Regions from separate parts of the Xanthomonas medicagonis genome, predicted to be linked through region 2. Evidence: predicted binding sites of a transcription regulator. Region 2 holds the regulator's gene; each other region holds the start of a gene.
What was found. Region 2 encodes FliA, which starts transcription of late flagellar genes. Its sites were predicted from a motif close to TAAAGTTTNNCNNNCNNNGGCCGATAA; they were not measured.
Positions count from the first base shown of each region.

Region 1: AB3X07_RS05630 (methyl-accepting chemotaxis protein) is a predicted target of FliA. The motif match lies at 3,971-3,997, and genes of this name have one in related genera.
Region 3: AB3X07_RS07420 (methyl-accepting chemotaxis protein) is a predicted target of FliA. The motif match lies at 4,027-4,053, and genes of this name have one in related genera.

Region 1 covers NZ_CP162488.1:1,306,784-1,312,714, forward strand. Annotated here, with positions in the region: gene AB3X07_RS05610 (SDR family NAD(P)-dependent oxidoreductase) at 1-602, shown strand, start outside; gene AB3X07_RS05615 (SDR family NAD(P)-dependent oxidoreductase) at 643-1,428, shown strand; gene AB3X07_RS05620 (hypothetical protein) at 1,433-1,807, shown strand; gene AB3X07_RS05625 (NADP-dependent oxidoreductase) at 1,804-2,811, shown strand; gene AB3X07_RS05630 (methyl-accepting chemotaxis protein) at 2,840-3,916, opposite strand; gene AB3X07_RS05635 (DUF2339 domain-containing protein) at 4,148-5,931, shown strand, end outside.
Region 2 covers NZ_CP162488.1:2,782,620-2,788,550, forward strand. Annotated here, with positions in the region: gene flhA (flagellar biosynthesis protein FlhA) at 1-580, shown strand, start outside; gene flhF (flagellar biosynthesis protein FlhF) at 751-2,403, shown strand; gene AB3X07_RS11755 (MinD/ParA family ATP-binding protein) at 2,390-3,274, shown strand; gene AB3X07_RS11760 (RNA polymerase sigma factor FliA) at 3,271-4,020, shown strand; gene cheY (chemotaxis response regulator CheY) at 4,038-4,430, shown strand; gene AB3X07_RS11770 (protein phosphatase CheZ) at 4,431-5,042, shown strand; gene AB3X07_RS11775 (chemotaxis protein CheA) at 5,047-5,931, shown strand, end outside.
Region 3 covers NZ_CP162488.1:1,758,194-1,764,124, reverse strand. Annotated here, with positions in the region: gene AB3X07_RS07430 (hypothetical protein) at 1-480, shown strand; gene AB3X07_RS07425 (hypothetical protein) at 961-1,428, opposite strand; gene AB3X07_RS07420 (methyl-accepting chemotaxis protein) at 1,625-3,862, opposite strand; gene AB3X07_RS07415 (pectate lyase family protein) at 4,315-5,379, opposite strand; gene AB3X07_RS07410 (M1 family metallopeptidase) at 5,853-5,931, opposite strand, start outside.

The DNA of each region.
Region 1 (5,931 bases), 1.5 Mb from region 2:
TCACCGCAACGGCCGACCTGGCCGCGGTCGAAGCGCGCCTGCGCGACGACGCGCGCATCGGCATCCTGATCAACAACGCGGGCATGGCCCAGTCGGGCGGTTTCGCCGAGCAGAGCGCGGACGGCGTCGAACGCCTGCTGGCGCTCAACACCATGGCGCTGACGCGGCTGGCGCTGGCGATCGCGCCGCGGCTGGCGCAGTCCGGCGTCGGCGCGATCGTCAACATCGGCTCGGTGGTCGGCCTGGCGCCGGAATTCGGCATGACCGTGTACGGCGCGAGCAAGGCCTTCGTGCTGTTCCTGTCGCAGGGCATGAGCCTGGAACTGGCGCCCAAGGGCGTCTACGTGCAGGCGGTGCTTCCGGCGGCCACCCGGACCGAGATCTGGGAGCGCGCGGGCATCGACGTCAACACGCTGCCCGAGGTGATGGACGTGGAAGAACTGGTCGATGCGGCGCTGGTCGGCTTCGATCGCCGCGAGCTGGTGACCATCCCGCCGCTGCACGACGCCGACCGCTGGGACGCGCTCGACGGCGCCAGGCAAGCGCTGCTGGGAAGCATCCGGCAGGCCAATGCCGCCGAACGCTACCGGCCGGCCGCCTGAAGGCCGCGGCGCCGCACCTGTCGTCACCGAGGCCACCATCATGGAAACGCAACGCGATTGCTGGGTACTGATCACCGGCGCATCGAGTGGATTCGGCGAGGAGTTCGCCAGGCAGTACGCGGCGCGCGGCCACAAGCTGATCCTGGTCGCGCGACGCCTGGACCGGCTCGATGCGCTGGCGCAGGCGCTGCGGCAGCAGCACGGGGTCGAGGTCCTGGTCGAGCAGGTGGATCTGGCGCAGATCGACGCCGTGCGCCGGCTGCATGCCGACCTGCACGCGCGGGGCATCGAGGTCGAGGTGCTGATCAACAATGCGGGGCACGGGTTGCAGGGGCCGTTCCTGGCCGCTGAACTGGAGCCGGTGCTGTCGATGATCCAGCTCGATATCGCCAGCCTGACCGCGATGACGCACCTGTTCGGCCAGGACATGCGGCGGCGGCGGCGCGGCAAGATCCTGCAGGTGGCCAGCCTGCTGGCCTACCAGGGCGTGGAGGACTTCGCGGTGTATTCGGCCGCGAAGGCCTACGTGCTGCGCTTGGGCGAGGCGCTGCATCGCGAGTTCGCGCGCGATGGCGTCGGCGTCACCACGCTGTGCCCGGGGTTGACCGACACCGGCTTCGCGCGCGTCGCCCAGCAAAGGATCACGCCGCGGTTGAATGCCTTGATGATGCAGACGCCGCCGGTGGTGCGCGCCGGTATCCGCGCGCTGGATGCCGGCCGCATCAGCGTCGTGCCCGGGTTGCTCAACAAGGCGAATGCGGTGTTCATGTGGGCGACGCCGCGCTGGATCCACCAGGCCGTGCTCTCCCGCATCCTCAACCGGTAACCGTATGCGCCTGGGTTTCCGCTCGCTGTCGGTCTGGGTCTCGGTCCTGTTCATGGCACTGGCCTGCGTGTGGATGTTCTCGCCGGGCGCGATGCTGGCGAACTGGAACATCGGCGCCTCGCCGTCGGCCGACCTGGTGGCGCGAAGAGGCGCGGCGCTGTACGCAGGCATGAGCGTGATGTTCTTCATGGCGCGCGGCGCGGCGCCATCGCCGGCGCGTTCGGCCTTGGTGGCGGGGATCGTCACCGCCTGTTCGGTGCTGGCGGTGCTTGGCATCGTCGAGCTCGCCAGCGCTCACGCGGGCCGCGGGATCCTGGTCGCCGTCGCGCTCGAAATCCTGCTGGCGCTCGCATTCGTTTTCGTCGGGGAAAAATCATGAAAGCGTTCTTCATCGAAGGCTATGGCGACAAGCACCCGGGCCGGATCGGCGAGCTGCCCGAACCGGAGGTGGGCGACGACGATGTACTGGTCGAAGTGCATGCCGCCGGCGTCAACCTGCTCGACGCGAAGATCCGCAAGGGCGAGTTCAAGCTGATCCTGCCGTACCGCTTTCCGCTGGTGCTGGGCAACGACGTGGCCGGCGTGGTGTTGCGGGTCGGGGCCGGCGTGCGCCGCTTCAAGCCGGGCGACACGGTGTATGCGCGTCCCGAGCAGACGCGCATCGGCAGCTTCGCCGAGCGCATCGCGGTCAAGGAAAGCGCGCTGGCATTGAAGCCCGCCAACCTCGGCATGGAAGAGGCCGCCTCGGTGCCGCTGGTCGCGCTGACCGCGTGGCAAGCGCTGGTCGAGACGGCGCGTCTGCAGAAAGGCCAGAAGGTGCTGATCCATGCCGGCTCCGGCGGCGTCGGCAGCATCGCCATCCAGCTCGCCAAGCACCTCGGCGCCTTCGTCGCGACCACCACCGGCACCGCCAATGTCGCCTGGGTCAAGGCGCTGGGCGCCGACCTGGTCATCGACTACCGGACGCAGGACTTCGAGACCCTCGTGCACGGCTACGACGTGGTCCTGAACAGCCTGGGCAACGACGTGCTGGAGAAATCCCTGCGCGTGCTCAAGCCAGGCGGCACGCTCATTTCCATCTCCGGCCCGCCGGACCCTGACTTCGCCGTGCGACAAGGCCTGGCGTGGCCGCTGCGGCTGGCGATCCGTCTGCTGAGCGGCGGCATCCGCAGGAAGGCCCGGCGGCACGGGGTGGACTACGCCTTCCTGTTCATGACCGCCAACGGCGAGCAGTTGCGCGAGATCGGTGCGCTGATCGAGGCCGGCAGCATCAGGCCGGTGCTGGATCGGGTGTTCCCGCTGGAGGAGGCGGCGCAGGCCCTGGCCTACGTCGAGAGCGGACGCGCCAAGGGCAAGGTGGTGATCGAGGTCCGCCAGCGCTGAGCGTGGGGCGCTTCGCGCGCGTGTCGCGCTACAGCGCCTGCAGGATCAGCGAGTGCCAGCCGGTGCGGTAGGTCTCGTAACCGGGCGAGGCGGCATGCGCGATGCAGTGCGGGCGCCCGCCCAGATCGCTCAGTACGGCGCCGCGCGGCTGCTTGAACAGCGCGTCGCGGCCGGGGAAATCGAGACGGTCCTGCAGCATGCGCCCAGCCGAATCGGCCAGCACCTGGCCGTGCTGGTCGACAATGCATACCCGGCTGCGGCCCCATTCCTGCTCCGACAGCGGCGTGCGCTGCACCACCGTCTGCGCCAGCGCGTCCCAGCGGAACACGATGCCGAGCACGCCCAGCACGCGGCCGTCGACACGGCCGCCCTCGCGCACGGTACAGGCGTACACCAGCACCCGTTCGCCATCGGCCAGGGGGCTGGCATGCACGTCCTGGAAACCGAACTGCTCGCCGCTGCGGGTACGCACGGCCTCCTCGAACCAGGCCTGCCCGGACACGTCGCTGCCGACCGAGGCGTAGTGTTGCGGCCGGCCGTTGGCGAGGATGCGGCCGTCGTTGCCGGCCAGCACCAGATCGAAATACACCGTGTACGAGTCCAGGATCTGGCCCATGCGCCGCGCGGCGTAGGCCAGTTCGGCGGCGTCGCGGCCGGGCCGCGCGGCGGCGACGATGGCCGCGTCGGTCGCCCACCAGCGCACGTCGCAACTGCGCTCGTAGAGGTTGCGGTCGATCAGGTCGATGTTGCCCAGCGCCAGTTCGCTCAGGCGGGTGTCGCGCACGTTGTCCTGCAGCCGCTGCAGGGTGTGGCCCATGTCGGTGCTGGTGCTGGCGGCGACCCTGTCCAGGTCCTGGGTGGCCTCGGCGACGCGCCGCGACAGCACGTCCATTTCCTGCGCGATCACGCTGAAGCCGCGCCCGGCCTGGCCGATCCGCGCCGATTCGATGCGTGCGTTCATCGAGATCACATGGGTGGTGCGATTGATTTCGTCGATGCGCTGCAGCGACCGGCGCAGCTGTCCGAGCAACTGGTCGGACAGGCCGACGACGGCGCGGATGTGGTCGTCGATGCCTGGTTCGGCGGGGATGGCGGGCAGGTTCATTTCGCGCTGTCGATGGGAGGGGAGGGGGCCGCAGACGCAGACGGGATAAGGCAAGTAGCGGCCGGGCGAAGGCGCGCTTGAGCGCGGCCGCGACGTCCGCCCCGGTCGGGTGGGCGGTGCCGCGCGCGGCCGCGGCAACGGCGATCTCGTCTACCATCTTCGCCAGGTCCGGCGTCGCCGGGCCGCTGGCGCGCCTGCCATGGCGCCGTGTCGCCTCGGAGAGGATGCCGGATGGAGTCGTTGATCGTGTTGGGGGTCTTGGCGGTGCTGGCCGTGCCGGTGCTGCTGATCGTGGTGCTGGTGATGCTGGGCGGCGTGCGCCGGCGGGTGGCGGCGCTGGAAGGGCAGGTGGCGCAGCTGCGCGGCAACGCGGTGCAAGCACCGTTCGCGGGCACGACGGTCGCGGCCGAGCGCGACGCGGCCACCGCCGACCTCGGCGCCGACGCCGGACCCCGCGCCTGGCCCGAGCATCCCGCCGATGCGGTGGCGCCGGCCACGGTGGCGCCGACCGCACCGGTGTCGCCACCGCCTGCGCCACCGCCGCTTCCGCAGACCATGCCGCAGCCGCAGCCATACGCGGCGCGCGGCGCCCAGGCCGCCGACGCGGCGGACGCCGCGGGCGTGCAAGCGGGTCCGCCGCCTGTCGCGGCGCCGCCGCGCGGCCCGGATCCGGTGGAGCGGCTGTTGGGCGGCATCAAGCGCTGGTTCACCGAAGGCAACGTGCCGGTCAAGATCGGCATGCTGGTGCTGTTGGCCGGCGTCGCCGCGCTGTTGAAATACGCCGGCGACCAGGGCTGGCTGCGCATGCCGATCCAACTGCGCTATGCCGGCATCGCCGCCGCGGCGCTCGCCGGCCTGGGCTTCGGCTGGCGCCAGCGCACCCGCAAGCGCAGCTTCGCGCTGGCCCTGCAAGGCGGCGCGATCGGCGTACTGCTGCTGACCGTGTTCGCCGCGTTCAAGCTGTCGGGCCTGATTCCGGCCGGCGCCGCCTTCGGCCTGAGCATCGTGCTGGTGGCGGGCATGTGCGTGCTGGCGGTGGTGCAGGAATCGCGCACGCTGGCGGTGCTGGCGACGCTGGCCGGATTCCTGGCGCCGATCTGGCTGTCCACCGGCAGCGGCAACCATGTCGGCCTGTTCTCCTACTACGCGGTGCTGAACGCGGCGGTGTTCGCGATCGCCTGGTACCGGCCATGGCGGGTGCTCAACCTGCTCGGGTTCGCCTTCACCTTCGGCATCGGCACGCTGTGGGGCGTGCTGCAGTACCAGCCGGCGAAGTTCGCCAGTACCGAGCCGTTCCTGCTGCTGTTCTTCGCCTTCTACCTGCTGATCCCGATCCTGTACGCGCGCCGGCAGCCGGCCGAGCGCGGCGACCTGATCGACGGCAGCCTGGTGTTCGGCACGCCGCTGGTGGCCTTCTCGCTGCAGGCGGGCCTGCTGCGCGGCGAAGGCCTGCCGCTGGCGCTGTGCGCGCTGGGCCTGGCGGCGCTGTACGCGCTGCTGGCGGCCGCGCTGCTGCGGCGCGCGCGCTTCGCGGTGCTCGGCCAGGCCTACGCGGTGCTGGCGGTGGGCTTCGCGACGCTGGCGGTGCCGTTGGCGCTGTCGGCGCGCGCCACCGCCAGCGTGTTCGCGCTGGAAGGCGCCGGCCTGGTCTGGCTGGGCTTGCGGCAACGGCGCTGGTTGCCGCAGCTCAGCGGCGCCGGCCTGCAGATGGCGGCGATGCTCGGCTTCGCGTTCGGGCTGGACATGGCCGGGCACGACACCCATGCGGTGGCCAATGCCACGTTCATGAGCGGCGCGCTGATCGCCGTCGCCGGCTTCGCCAGCGCCTGGAGCTACCGCCGCGCGGGCGCCGTCCTGCCGGCGCTGGGCTACTACCTGTGGGGCCTGGCGTGGTGGTGCGCGATCGGGGTCGCCGAGATCGCGCGCTTCGTCGAGTTCGCCGCGCGCGCCGATGTCTGGCTCGCCTTCGTCGCGCTGACCGGCTGGCTGGCGGCCGAAGTGCATCGGCGGCAGCC
Region 2 (5,931 bases):
CGCCCCGGAACTGCTCGGCCACGAGGAAGTGCAGCAACTGCTGGCCACCCTGGGCAAGAGCGCGCCCAAGCTGGTCGAGGACCTCACCCCGAAGGCGCTGCCGCTGTCGGTGGTGGTGCGCGTGCTGCAGAACCTGCTGATCGAGAAGATCCCGGTGCGGCAGCTGCGCAAGATCGTCGAGGCCCTGGTCGAGCACGCCCCGCAGAGTCAGGAACCCGGCGCGCTCACCGCCGCGGTGCGCAACGCGCTGGGCCGGTTCATCGTCCAGGAAATCGCGGGTATGTCCGCCGAACTGCCGGTGTTCACCCTGGCCCCGCAATTGGAACGTGTCTTGCAGGACTCTACGCAAGGCAACGGTGCCGCACTGGAACCCGGCCTGGCCGAGCGACTGCACCAGAGCCTGGCCGAGTGCGTTGGCAAGCAGGAGGCGCGCAACGAGCCGGCGGTGGTGCTGGTGCCGGCGCAGGTCCGCGCGGCCCTGGCCAGGCTGGTCCGCCACAGCGTCCCCTCGCTGTCGGTCCTGTCCTACAGCGAGGTGCCGGAAGACAAGCGGCTGAAGCTGGTCGGGACGATTAGCTGAGGTGCGGGGAATCGGGAATCGGGAATGGGGAAGCGCAACAGCGTTCCCACAGCGGAGAGAGCAATGAGTAAGAACACCACAACCCAAGCACGGCATCGCGGCCCACCAGACGGCAGCGCAGGCGCCCCATCCATTCCCCATTCCCGATTCCCCATTCCCGGCCTCCACCCATGAAGATCAAACGCTTCGTAGCTCCCGACATGCGCACCGCGTTCCGCATGGTGCGCGACGAGCACGGTCCGGATGCGGTGATCCTGTCCAACCGTCGGACCGACGAGGGCATCGAGATCGTCGCCGCCAGCAACTACGACGAGGCGCTGGTGCAGCAGGCGCTGGACGCGGTGCGTCCGGACGAGACCGCGCGGCTGCCGGTGTCGGCCGCCAACCCGGCGCCGCGCCCGGCCAAGGCTTCGGCCAATCCGGCGATGGCGATGATGGCCGCGATCAGCCAGCGCCGCGCCCCGGCCGCCGGCCAGGCGAACCCGGCGCCCGCGGCGCAGGCCGCGCCGGCGCGGCCGCTGACCCAGCCGGCCGCGATCGCCGCCTCGGCGATGCCCGCCGGCACCGCGCCCGCGCCGAGCCGCCCCGCCGCCCCGAGCCGTCCGGCCGCTGCGCCGCCCGCCCCGGTGGCCGACACCGCCCCGTTCGCCGAATTCCGCATTCCCGAAGACGTGTTCCGCAACGCGCCGATCAGCGTGCCGATGCCCAGCCCGTTCGCCGCCCCGGCCGTGCCCGCCAGCGCCGCCGCCGCGGTGCCGGCCTGGCTCGAGGACATCGCCGCGGTGGCGCTGACTCCGACCGCCGCTCCCGCCGCCCCGGCGCCGGCCGCCGCGGCCGCGCCGCAGGCCGCCGCGAGCGCCGGGATCCCGACGGCGCCGGCGCTGGCGCCGGTGCCGAGCTTCCCGGCCGCGCAGAACGACGAACAATTGACTCAGCTGCGCGACGAACTGGCGCTGATGCGGCAGATGATCGAGCGCGAGATGAACCGCCTCACCGATGAACGTCTGCGCGGCTCGCCGGTGCGTGCCCAGGCGCTGGAGCTGATGGACGACTACGGCTTCGACAGCGGCATCACCCGCGACGTGGTCATGCAGATCCCCGCCGACCTGGAGCTGCACCGCGGCCGCGGGCTGATGCTGGGCCTGCTGTCCAAGCGCCTGCCGATCGCCGCGCTGGACCCGCTCGAGGAAGGCGGGGTGATCGCCCTGATCGGCCCCACCGGCGCCGGCAAGACCACCACCATCGCCAAGCTGGCCTCGCGCTTCCTGGAGCGCCACGCCGCCCGCGACGTGGCCCTGGTCACCACCGACACGGTCCGCGTCGGCGGCCGCGAACAGCTGCACAGCTACGGCCGCCAGCTCGGCATCGCCGTGCACGAGGCCGACAGCGACGCCGCCCTGCAGCAGCTGCTGGAGCGCCTGCGCGACTACAAGCTGGTGCTGATCGACACCGCCGGCATGGGCCAGCGCGACCGCGCCCTGGTCGCGCAGTTGCACTGGCTGCGCGCCTCGCGAGTGGTCCGGTCCTTGCTAGTACTCCCTGCCAATGCCCATTTCTCCGACCTGGACGAGGTGGTGCGCCGGTTCGCCGGCGCCGATCCGCAGGGGGTGATCTTGACCAAGCTGGATGAAACCGGGCGGTTTGGCAGTGCCCTGTCGGTGGTCGCGGACCACCGGCTTCCCATCACCTGGGTGACCGATGGTCAGCGCGTGCCGGACGACCTGCACCGCGCCAACGCCGCCAGCCTGGTATTGCGCCTTGAAGATTTGCGGCGCGCTGCCGATAAGCCCTGTACTCCGGAGCAGACCCATGCCGTCGCGTGATTACGTCAACCTGACCAATGCCTTCCCCCTGTCGGCAACGCGCAGCGAGCCGCTGGGCCCGGTGCGCACCATCGCCGTGACCGGCGGCAAGGGCGGCGTCGGCAAGACCAACATCTCGGTCAACCTGTCCATGGCGCTGGCCGACATGGGCAAGCGCACCCTGCTGCTGGACGCCGACCTCGGCCTGGCCAACGTCGACGTGCTACTCGGGCTGACCCCCAAGTTCACCCTCGCCGACCTGGTCGCCGGGCGCTGCACCCTGGAAGAGGTGCTGATCGACATGCCCAACGGCCTGATGGTGGTGCCCGCCGCCTCCGGCCGCCGGCACATGGCCGAACTGCCGCCGGCGCAGCACGTCGGCCTGGTCAACGTGTTCTCCGAGCTGCAGCGCGAGCTCGACGTGATGATCATCGACACCGCAGCCGGCATCACCGACAGCGTGCTGACCTTCTGCCAGGCCGCGCAGGACGCGGTGGTGGTGGTCTGCGACGAACCGGCCTCGATCACGGACGCCTACGCCCTGATCAAGGTGCTCTCGCGCGAACGCGGCGTGGACCGGGTGCAGATCGTGGCCAACATGGTCCGCGACCTCAACGAAGGCCGCCTGCTGTACGACAAGCTGAGCCGGGTGTGCGAGAAGTTCCTCGGCGACGTGTCGCTGAACTACCTGGGCTGCGTGCCGCAGGACGACTGGCTGCGCCTGTCGGTGCAGCGCCAGCAGCCGGTGGTCAAGGCCTACCCGTCCAGCCCGTCGGCGCAGGCGATCGCCGAGATCGCCCGCCGCACCGCGCGCTGGCAGGCCCCGACCGCGCCGCGCGGCAACGTCGAGTTCTTCGTCGAACGGATCATCCAGCGGGGGGTCGCCGCATGAACGCCGCCGCCCAGTACCGCGCCGTGCAGCGCAACAGCGCCAACGACTACATCACCCAGCATTCGGACCTGGTGCGGCGCATCGCCCACCACCTGGCGGCGCGGCTGCCGGCCAGCGTCGAGATCGACGACCTGATCCAGGCCGGCATGATCGGCCTGATCGAGGCCTCGCGCAGCTACGATGCCGACCAGGGCGCCTCGTTCGAGACCTACGCCTCGATCCGCATCCGCGGCTCGATGATCGACGAGATCCGCCGCGGCGACTGGGTGCCGCGCTCGGTGCACCGCCGCGCCCGCGACGCCGCCTCGGCGATCCGCAAGATCGAGCAGAGCACCGGCCGCGCCGCCGCCGCCAACGAAGTGGCCGCGGCGATGGACATGCCGCTTCCCGAATACCTGCGCTTGATGGAAGATGCCGCACGCGGCCAGGTGCTGAGCCTGGAGTCGCGGGTCGAGGACCATGGCGAACTGGACACCATCGCCAAGGGCGGCCCCAATCCGCAGCAGATGCTGGAACGCAGCGAATTCGGCCGCGAGCTGGGCAAGGCGATCGCGCAGTTGCCCGAACGCGAGCAGCTGGTGCTGTCGCTGTACTACGAGCAGGAACTGAACCTGAAGGAAATCGGCGCGGTGCTCGGTGTCAGCGAGTCGCGCGTGTGCCAGATCCACGGCCAGGCCACGGTCCGGTTGCGCGGGCGCCTCAAGGCGTTCGAAGCGGCCGACGCCGGCCTGGAAGACGAAGAATAAGACCCAAGGAGTAAGCGGTGAACAAGAACATGCGGATTTTGATCGTGGACGATTTCTCGACGATGCGACGCATCGTCAAGAATCTGCTCGGCGATCTGGGCTTCACCAACACCGCCGAGGCCGAAGACGGCAACAGCGCCCTCGCCGCGCTGCGCTCGGCACCGTTCGAGTTCGTGGTCACCGACTGGAACATGCCCGGCATGACCGGCATCGACCTGCTGCGCAACATCCGCGCCGACGACAAGCTCAAGCACCTGCCGGTGCTGATGGTGACCGCCGAGGCCAAGCGCGAGCAGATCATCGAGGCCGCGCAGTGCGGCGTGAACGGCTACATCATCAAGCCGTTCACCGCGCAGACGCTGCAGGAGAAGCTGGGCAAGATCTTCGAACGTCTGGGAGCGACCGCCTAAATGGAAGCCACCGCCGAACGTACCGCCCTGATCGAACGCCTGCAAGGCGCCCTGGACGCGCTGGAGAACGGCGACGAGGCCGGCTGGCGCAGGGAGATCGACACCCTCGCCGCCTGGCGCACGCGACCGATGATGCAGGGCCTGAGCCGGCTCGCCCGCGACCTGGGCCAGGCGCTCGGCGAACTGCCGGTGGTGCCCAGCGAGGCCGGCGAACTGGACGACGCCTGCTCGCGCCTGGACCACGTGGTGGAGATGACCGAACAGGCCAGCCACCGCACCCTGGACCTGGCCGAGGAATGCCGCGCGCTGGCCAACCAGCTCAGCGCCGGCGGCCTCAGCGGCGACCAGAGCGAGATCCTCGACAAGATCCGCCACAACCTCACCGAGATGGCCCTGGCGCAGAGCTTCCAGGACCTGACCGGGCAGATCATCCGCCGCGTCGCCACCATCGTGCGCCGCGTGCACGAAGGCTTCGGCGCGCTGGGACTGCCGCCGAAGGACGACAACAAGAAGGCCGACGGCGGCCTGGCCGGCCCCGCGCTGGCCGGACTGGACCGTCACGGCGTGTCGCAGAACGACGCCGACGACCTTTTGTCAGGACTGGGACTGTAATTTTATGAGCGCCGTACCCGACGACATCGCTGCCGACTTCATCATCGAGGCCCAGGAGATCCTGGACCGGCTCGGCGAGCAATTGGTGTCGCTGGAGCAGGCGCCCGAGGACAGCGGCCAGCTCAACGCGGTGTTCCGCGGCTTCCACACGCTCAAGGGCGGCGCCGGCTTCCTGGCGATCACCCCGATGGTGGAGCTGTGCCACGCCGCCGAGGACACCCTCGGCCAGGCCCGCGCCGGCCAGGCCACCCTGCAGGCACGGCACTTCGACGCCGCGCAGCAGTCGCTGGACTACCTGCAGTCGATGCTCGACGCGTTCGGCAGCGGCAACGAACCGCCGCGCGCGCCGGCGTCGCTGATCGCGCAGTTCGCCACCAGCGGCGAAGAGACGGCGGTGGTGGCGGCCAAGCCCGCCGCCGCGCCGGCCAAGGCCGCGGGCGCCGGCGACGACCTGATCGACGACGACGAATTCGAGGCGCTGCTGGACCAGTTGCATGGCGACGCGCCGCCCGCGGCCACGCCGCAGGCGCTGCAGCCGCCGCCGCGCGCGCCCAGCGCCGCGCCCAAGGCGGCCGCCGCGCCGGCCAAGGCCGCCGAACCCGAACACACCGTGCGCGTGGACACCAAGCGCCTGGACGCGATCGTGAACCTGATCGGCGAACTGGTGCTGTCGCGCAACCGGCTCAAGACCCTGCGCGTGCGCCTGCGCGACGAGGAACTGGACCGCGCGGTCAGCAGCCTGGACATCGCCACCGCGCGCCTGCAGTCGGCGGTGATGCGCACGCGCATGCAGCCGGTCGGCAAGGTGTTCTCGCGCTTTCCCAAGGTGGCGCGCGACGTCGCCCGCTCGCTCAACAAGGAAGTGGACCTGGAACTGGTCGGCGCCGAG
Region 3 (5,931 bases), 1.0 Mb from region 2:
ATGTTCAAACCCCTGTTGACCCTGGCCGTGCTGGCCGCCGCCTTCACCGCGGGGCAAACCCAGGCCGCCGGGCAGAAGCTTCAAGCGAACGATGTCGTCCAGGGCCTGGGCGACCGCATCCCGGCCGGCAAGAAGAACGTCAGCCTGTCGCCCCTGTTCAAGGTCTACACGTTCGAGAAGTCCGGGCTCAAGTTCGCGCAGATCAACTCGGCGAAGGACGAGGTGATCACGGTGGTGTCGATCACCCCGGGCACCGAATCGCGTCTGCCGATCGGCTCGGCCGCCGAGTCGCAACTGATCGCGGTCAACGACGACAAGGACCGCCCGCTCGGCATGGTCACCGCCGCCGCGAGCTGCCCGTGCAGCGCCACCGTGGTCTATCAGGACGCCAAGACCACCATCGTCGTGATCTACGGCTCCAACGGCGAGTACATCACCTCGTACGTGATCCCGCGCAATTCGTCCATCCCGCAGGAATGATCGCATCCGGCTAGCAACGCCGCGGCCGACGTCGGCCGCGGCGTTTCTTTTTGCGCGCTGGTGCCGCGACGTCATCGCACGGCAGTGGGAAGACGGCGTGCGCTACAACGCAAATCGGGCATCGGAACGCCATCCGCAAACGCCATGCACCGCACGCCCTCGCCGGCACGAGCCGATGACGCCAACATCTGGAACCCCTGGGCTGCCGCGCAAGCAACGCGGATGCATGCTGCCAGACAGCGATGCCGCCCAGCGCAATCGACGCACGCGATACGCGCATGAGCGCGCAGCGTCGCGCTGCAAGCACGATATGTACGCTCGATATTGACCGGCGCATCCCCAGCCCGGCCATCGTGCTGCATGACATGCGCAAGGACCATGCACAATCGGTCGGTCGCACCGCCGCGGCGCCTGCCAACCAGGCTGGCCTCAAGGAAACGGTGCTTCAGCAACGCGCGGCAGCGCAGGCCGTCTCGGCGCTCATGGCCCGGGTTTCTGGAACTCGACCGGACCGGCATGGCCCGGATACTTCTTCTTGACCAGGATCCTGTCGCCGGGCGCGACACAGGCATCCTCCAGCGATCCCTGCACGTGGCCCTCGTCGACAAAAAACTGGGTGTAGGGCAACGCCAGCACGCGCGTCTTGCCATCGCCGCTGAAGGTCAGCAGGAGCGCGTCGCCACGCTCGAAGCAAAGACGCTGCCACGCAAACGCGGTCAGCGCCGACGCGGGCACCTCCACCGCATCGCGGCCCTCCAGCAGCGTGGCGATCCGGCTGGCGAACTGCTCCCTGGACAGCGGCGCATCGGCCATCGCGCAGCCGACGAGGCTGGCGCACGCGGTGGCCAGCAGGCCGAGACGGCGGACCCACGGCGCTCGCCCGCTCGGGCGCGTGCCGCCGACGACGTGGACCGATGCACGTCGCACTGGGGCAATGGAATTGGACATGGGGTGGCTCCTGCCGTCGTCGATGCCGCATTCTGTAATACGGCGGCACGGCGCTCAACATCGCGCCGCCAACAAGGCCTTGCAAGGCACCCTGACAGGCGGCGTCTACGGCACGACGCGCGCCGGCCGCCGACCGTCCTGTTCCACACGGGTTCGCCGCCCTCCCGCAAGAGGACGGCGACCCGCGGCAAGCCGCTCAGAACTCGGCCCAGTCCTTGTCGCTAGCCAGCGCGACCGCGCGCGGGCGCGGCGCCTGCGCCGGTGCGGCAGGACGTGCCCGCGCCCGCGGCGGCGCCACCGCGGCGATGGCCTGCGCCACCCGCGCGGGGGCTACGCCGTCCTCCAGCTTGAACACGGCCACCGCCTGCGTCAGCTCGGTCGCCTGCTGTTCCATCGCGCGCGCCGCGGCGCTGGCCTCTTCCACCAGCGCGGCGTTCTGCTGGGTGGCCTCGTCCATCTGGGTGACGGTCTGGTTGACCTGCTCGATGCCGGCGTACTGCTCCTGCGACGCCGCCGAGATCTCGCTCATGATGTCGGTGACGCGCTGCACCGAGGCCACGATCTCCTGCATGGTCTTGCCGGCCTGGCCGACCAGCACCGAGCCCGCGGCGACACGGCCGACCGAATCGTCGATCAACGCCTTGATCTCCTTGGCCGCGCTGGCCGAACGCTGCGCCAGGGTGCGCACTTCCGAGGCGACCACGGCGAAGCCGCGGCCCTGCTCGCCGGCGCGCGCCGCTTCCACGGCCGCATTCAAGGCCAGGATATTGGTCTGGAAGGCGATACCGTCGATCACAGAGATGATGTCGGCGATCTTCTTCGACGCGGCCTCGATCCCGCTCATCGTGTCCACGACCTGGCCGACCACCTCGCCGCCTTCCGAGGCGACCGCAGCCGCGCCAGCCGCGAGCTGGTTGGCCTGCCGCGCATGTTCGGCGTTCTGCTTGACCGTGGAGGTCAGTTCCTCCATCGAGGCGGCGGTTTCCTCCAGGCTGGCCGCCTGCTGCTCGGTGCGCCGCGACAGGTCGTCGTTGCCGGTGGCGATCTCGCTGGCCGCGGCGTTGATCGATACCGCCGAGTCCTTGATCCGGCCGACGATCTGCGCCAGTTGCTCGGCGGTGGCGTTGGCGTCGTCGCGCATTTGCGCGAACACGCCATGGAACTGGCCGTGCATGCGCACGGTCAGGTCGCCGTCGGCGATCGAGCGCAGCAACGCCGACAGGGACTGCAGATTGCCGTCGGCGGTGGCCATCAGCTGGTTGAGGCTCTCCACCATGACCCGGAAGTCGAACTGGAACCGGGCGGCATCGCCGCGCGCGCTGAAGTCGCCGGCGGCGGCCGACGTCGCCAGTTGCTTGATCTGCCCGTTCATCGCCGACAGATTGGCCTTGACCTCGTCCATGGTCAGGCTCAACACCGCTTCCTCGCCCGGCAGACGATCCATGTCCTGCGACAGGTCGCCGATCGCATAGCGGCCCATGATCTGCGCCAGGCGCGTCTTCACCGCCAGGTGCGATGCCACCAGCGCATTGGTCTCGGCCGCCATGCGCCCGTAGTCGCCGGGGAAGGCCTGCGCGTCAATGCGATGACTGACTTCGCCGGCATCGTGGCGCCTGGCCATCTCCAACTGCGCGTCGATCAGGCGGCCGACCTGCTGCTGCATGCCCTGCATCGCGATCAGCAGGCGCCCGGTCTCGTCGCGGGCGTCGGTCCGAACGTCGTTGTCGAGCTTGCCGCTGGCGATGGCTTCGGCCACGCGGGTGGCGCGGTTCAGGGGCACGGTCAGACTACGGGTGATCAACCAGGCGAGCAGGCCGCTGACGAAGACCACGATGACGCCGCCGGCCACCAGCAGGCCGCGGCCGCGGTCCATCGCCACGTTGGCGCTGGCATAGGCCTCGGCGCCGCGCTGGCGTTGCCGGTCGGCGTAGGTGGCGATCGCCTCCTGCCAGTGCAGGTTGGCCGGCGCGGCCTGGCCCAGCATCACCTTCAGCGCCTCGTCGGCCTTGTTGGCCATGCCCAGGTCCAGCACCTGCTGGTTGGCCGCGCGGGTGCGCTGGTAGGCGTCGTCGATCTGCTTGCGCATCTGCGCGCCGGTGGCGTCGGTGACCGGAATCGCATAGAGCTTGTCGTGGACCTGGTCGTAGTAGCGGCGCTGCTCCTCGACGATCCTGGCGAAGCCCGCGTTTTGTTCCTGCGTGGTCGGCAGCACGATGTTGCGCAGATTGATCGCGATCAGCGCGCTGGCGTTGCGCATCTCGCCGGTGTAATCGAGGATCTGCATGCGCCGATTGACGATGGTATCCATCATGTCGCGCGCCTGTTTCAACGTCAGCAGGCCAGCGACCACGAGGCCACAGGACAGCAGGATGAGGACGCTGAAGGCGGACGCGAGCCGCGTCCCGACGTTGTAGCGCTGAAGGAATCCGATCATGAGGGGGGGGCACCAATTGGGAGAAGGAGATGAGCCCCGCCACGACCTGGATCGCGCAGGACACCCTCAAGCCAACGGCCTGGACGCGATGCGACGGAGAAGAAGGGGAAGGCACTTCCAGCACCGACCGCACCCGGGATGTCCCGTGCGGGTACTCGTAGTAGGTAACGGCGGTCGCCTGCGATTCTTGATGCGCAACTGCGCACAGTTTTTGAATTTGCTCAACATTGTGAGCGGCGCGTGCGCGTCATGCGCCATGTTCACCCGATTGCGACATACAGGTGAATTTTGCGTGAAATAGCACCATTTTCAATCGTTGCTGACGCGGGCTCGCTCCAGGCGGTCGCGGGCGCGGCTGCAGTTGCCACTACGGCTGATATGCGGCAAACGGCATATCTTGCGGCCACCACCGGTGACCGCCTCCGCGCCATCGGGCGCGGAGGCGGCGTGCCTCATTCGGCCAGGTTGGTCCCCGCCCCGGCCGTGGCGATCACCTTGGCCTTGACCTGCGCCGCGGGCATGGCGGTGTACACGTAGCCCAGCGGCTCGGGGAAGGTCTTCGATGAGATCCAGGTGGTGGCGTTGGCGTAGGGCTTGCTGGTGCTGTCGGGCACGCTCCAGGTGATGCCGCCGCCGACGTAGTTGTTGATCAGGTCCCAGTAGCCGATGGCGCTGCTGTCGCGCGAGGTGACCGGATTCTTCGCGTTCTCGAAGTAATTGGCCTCGATCAACGCCACCCCGCCCATGCGCACGTTGATGCCGGAGGTGAGGACGTTGTTGAAGTAGTTGTTGTAGATGTGGCTCAGGCCGCGGCGCTGCAACGGCAGCCGCGATTCCACGTTCTCGAAGCGGTTGTGGTGGTAGGTGGTGCGCGCGGCGGCGTTCTGCGTGTCGTTGTCGCTGTAGCCGTTGAGCGCGACCTTCTGGTAATCGTGGATGTAGTTGTAGGAGACGGTGACATGATGCACGCCCTTCTTCATGTCGATGCCGCCATCGAAGGACGCGTCGCCGGCGCCGGGGCACTTGGTCAGCGACGCGAAGATCGTGTTGTGGTCGATCCAGATGTTGGACGGCGCGCCGCTGGAATTGCCCTCCAGCGAGATCGAATCGGCGTCCTCGCCGCCCGGCAGCAGGCCGATGGTCATGTTGCGGATGACCACGTTGTGCGCGTTGCCGACCACGCGCAGGCCGAAATTGGCCGAGGAGCCGTTGGCACCCTTGATGGTGATGTTGCTCTTGTTCTTGATCTGCACGGTCTTGGCCGGCAACTGCCACTGCGCGCAGACGTTGCCGATGCTGGCGAAGTCGAACTGGCCGGTGTAGTTCAGCACCAGGCCGCCGCTGCCTGCGTAGCCGTCGATGGCGGCCTGCATCGCCTCCAGCGTGGCGACATTGACCGGAACGGCGTTGCCGCCGCCGGTGGTGGCGGCGCCGTAGCCGACCGGACCGGCGATGGCCGGCGCGGCGCAGGACAGCAGGACCAGCGCGAGCGCGCGCGTGAGCGGTTGGATGTTCATCGGACTCTCCCATCTAGCAGCATGGAGTGCATGCCGCGCGACGCGAAAGCGGCGAGCGACGGCACGGGGCGTGGGGGCCGCGCGCAGTCTTCGCCGCCGCCGGCGCCTGCGCAATCGCCCGCATGCGGAAGCTAGATCGGCGCCTCCGATCGGCGCGCGGGACATCCGAAGCGGACACGAACGGACACGCGGAGACAGACAACGACAGCCGCGGACAGGCGCGCGCGCAGGCCGTCTCGACGCGTGCGCAACCTGGCCGACCGCCGCGCGGGGCCACGTTCCGCCTTGCGAATCGGTGCCGCGCGCCGCACGCGCCCATGCCGTGACCGGGACAAGCGCGTCATTGGCGCGTTCCGCCGGATGCGGACGATTTGCACACGCAGCATGGCGACGCGCGATCGCCGATGGCCGCCATCGCCGGACACGGCGCCCCAGGCGGGGAGCGGCGGGCGCCGCGCGCCCGCCAGCGTGAATCAGCTCACCGTGTCGAGTTCGTTGTCGCCACGGTCGGCGTCGGGCAGCCGGTGCTCCGGATCCAGGGTCACGTGCAGC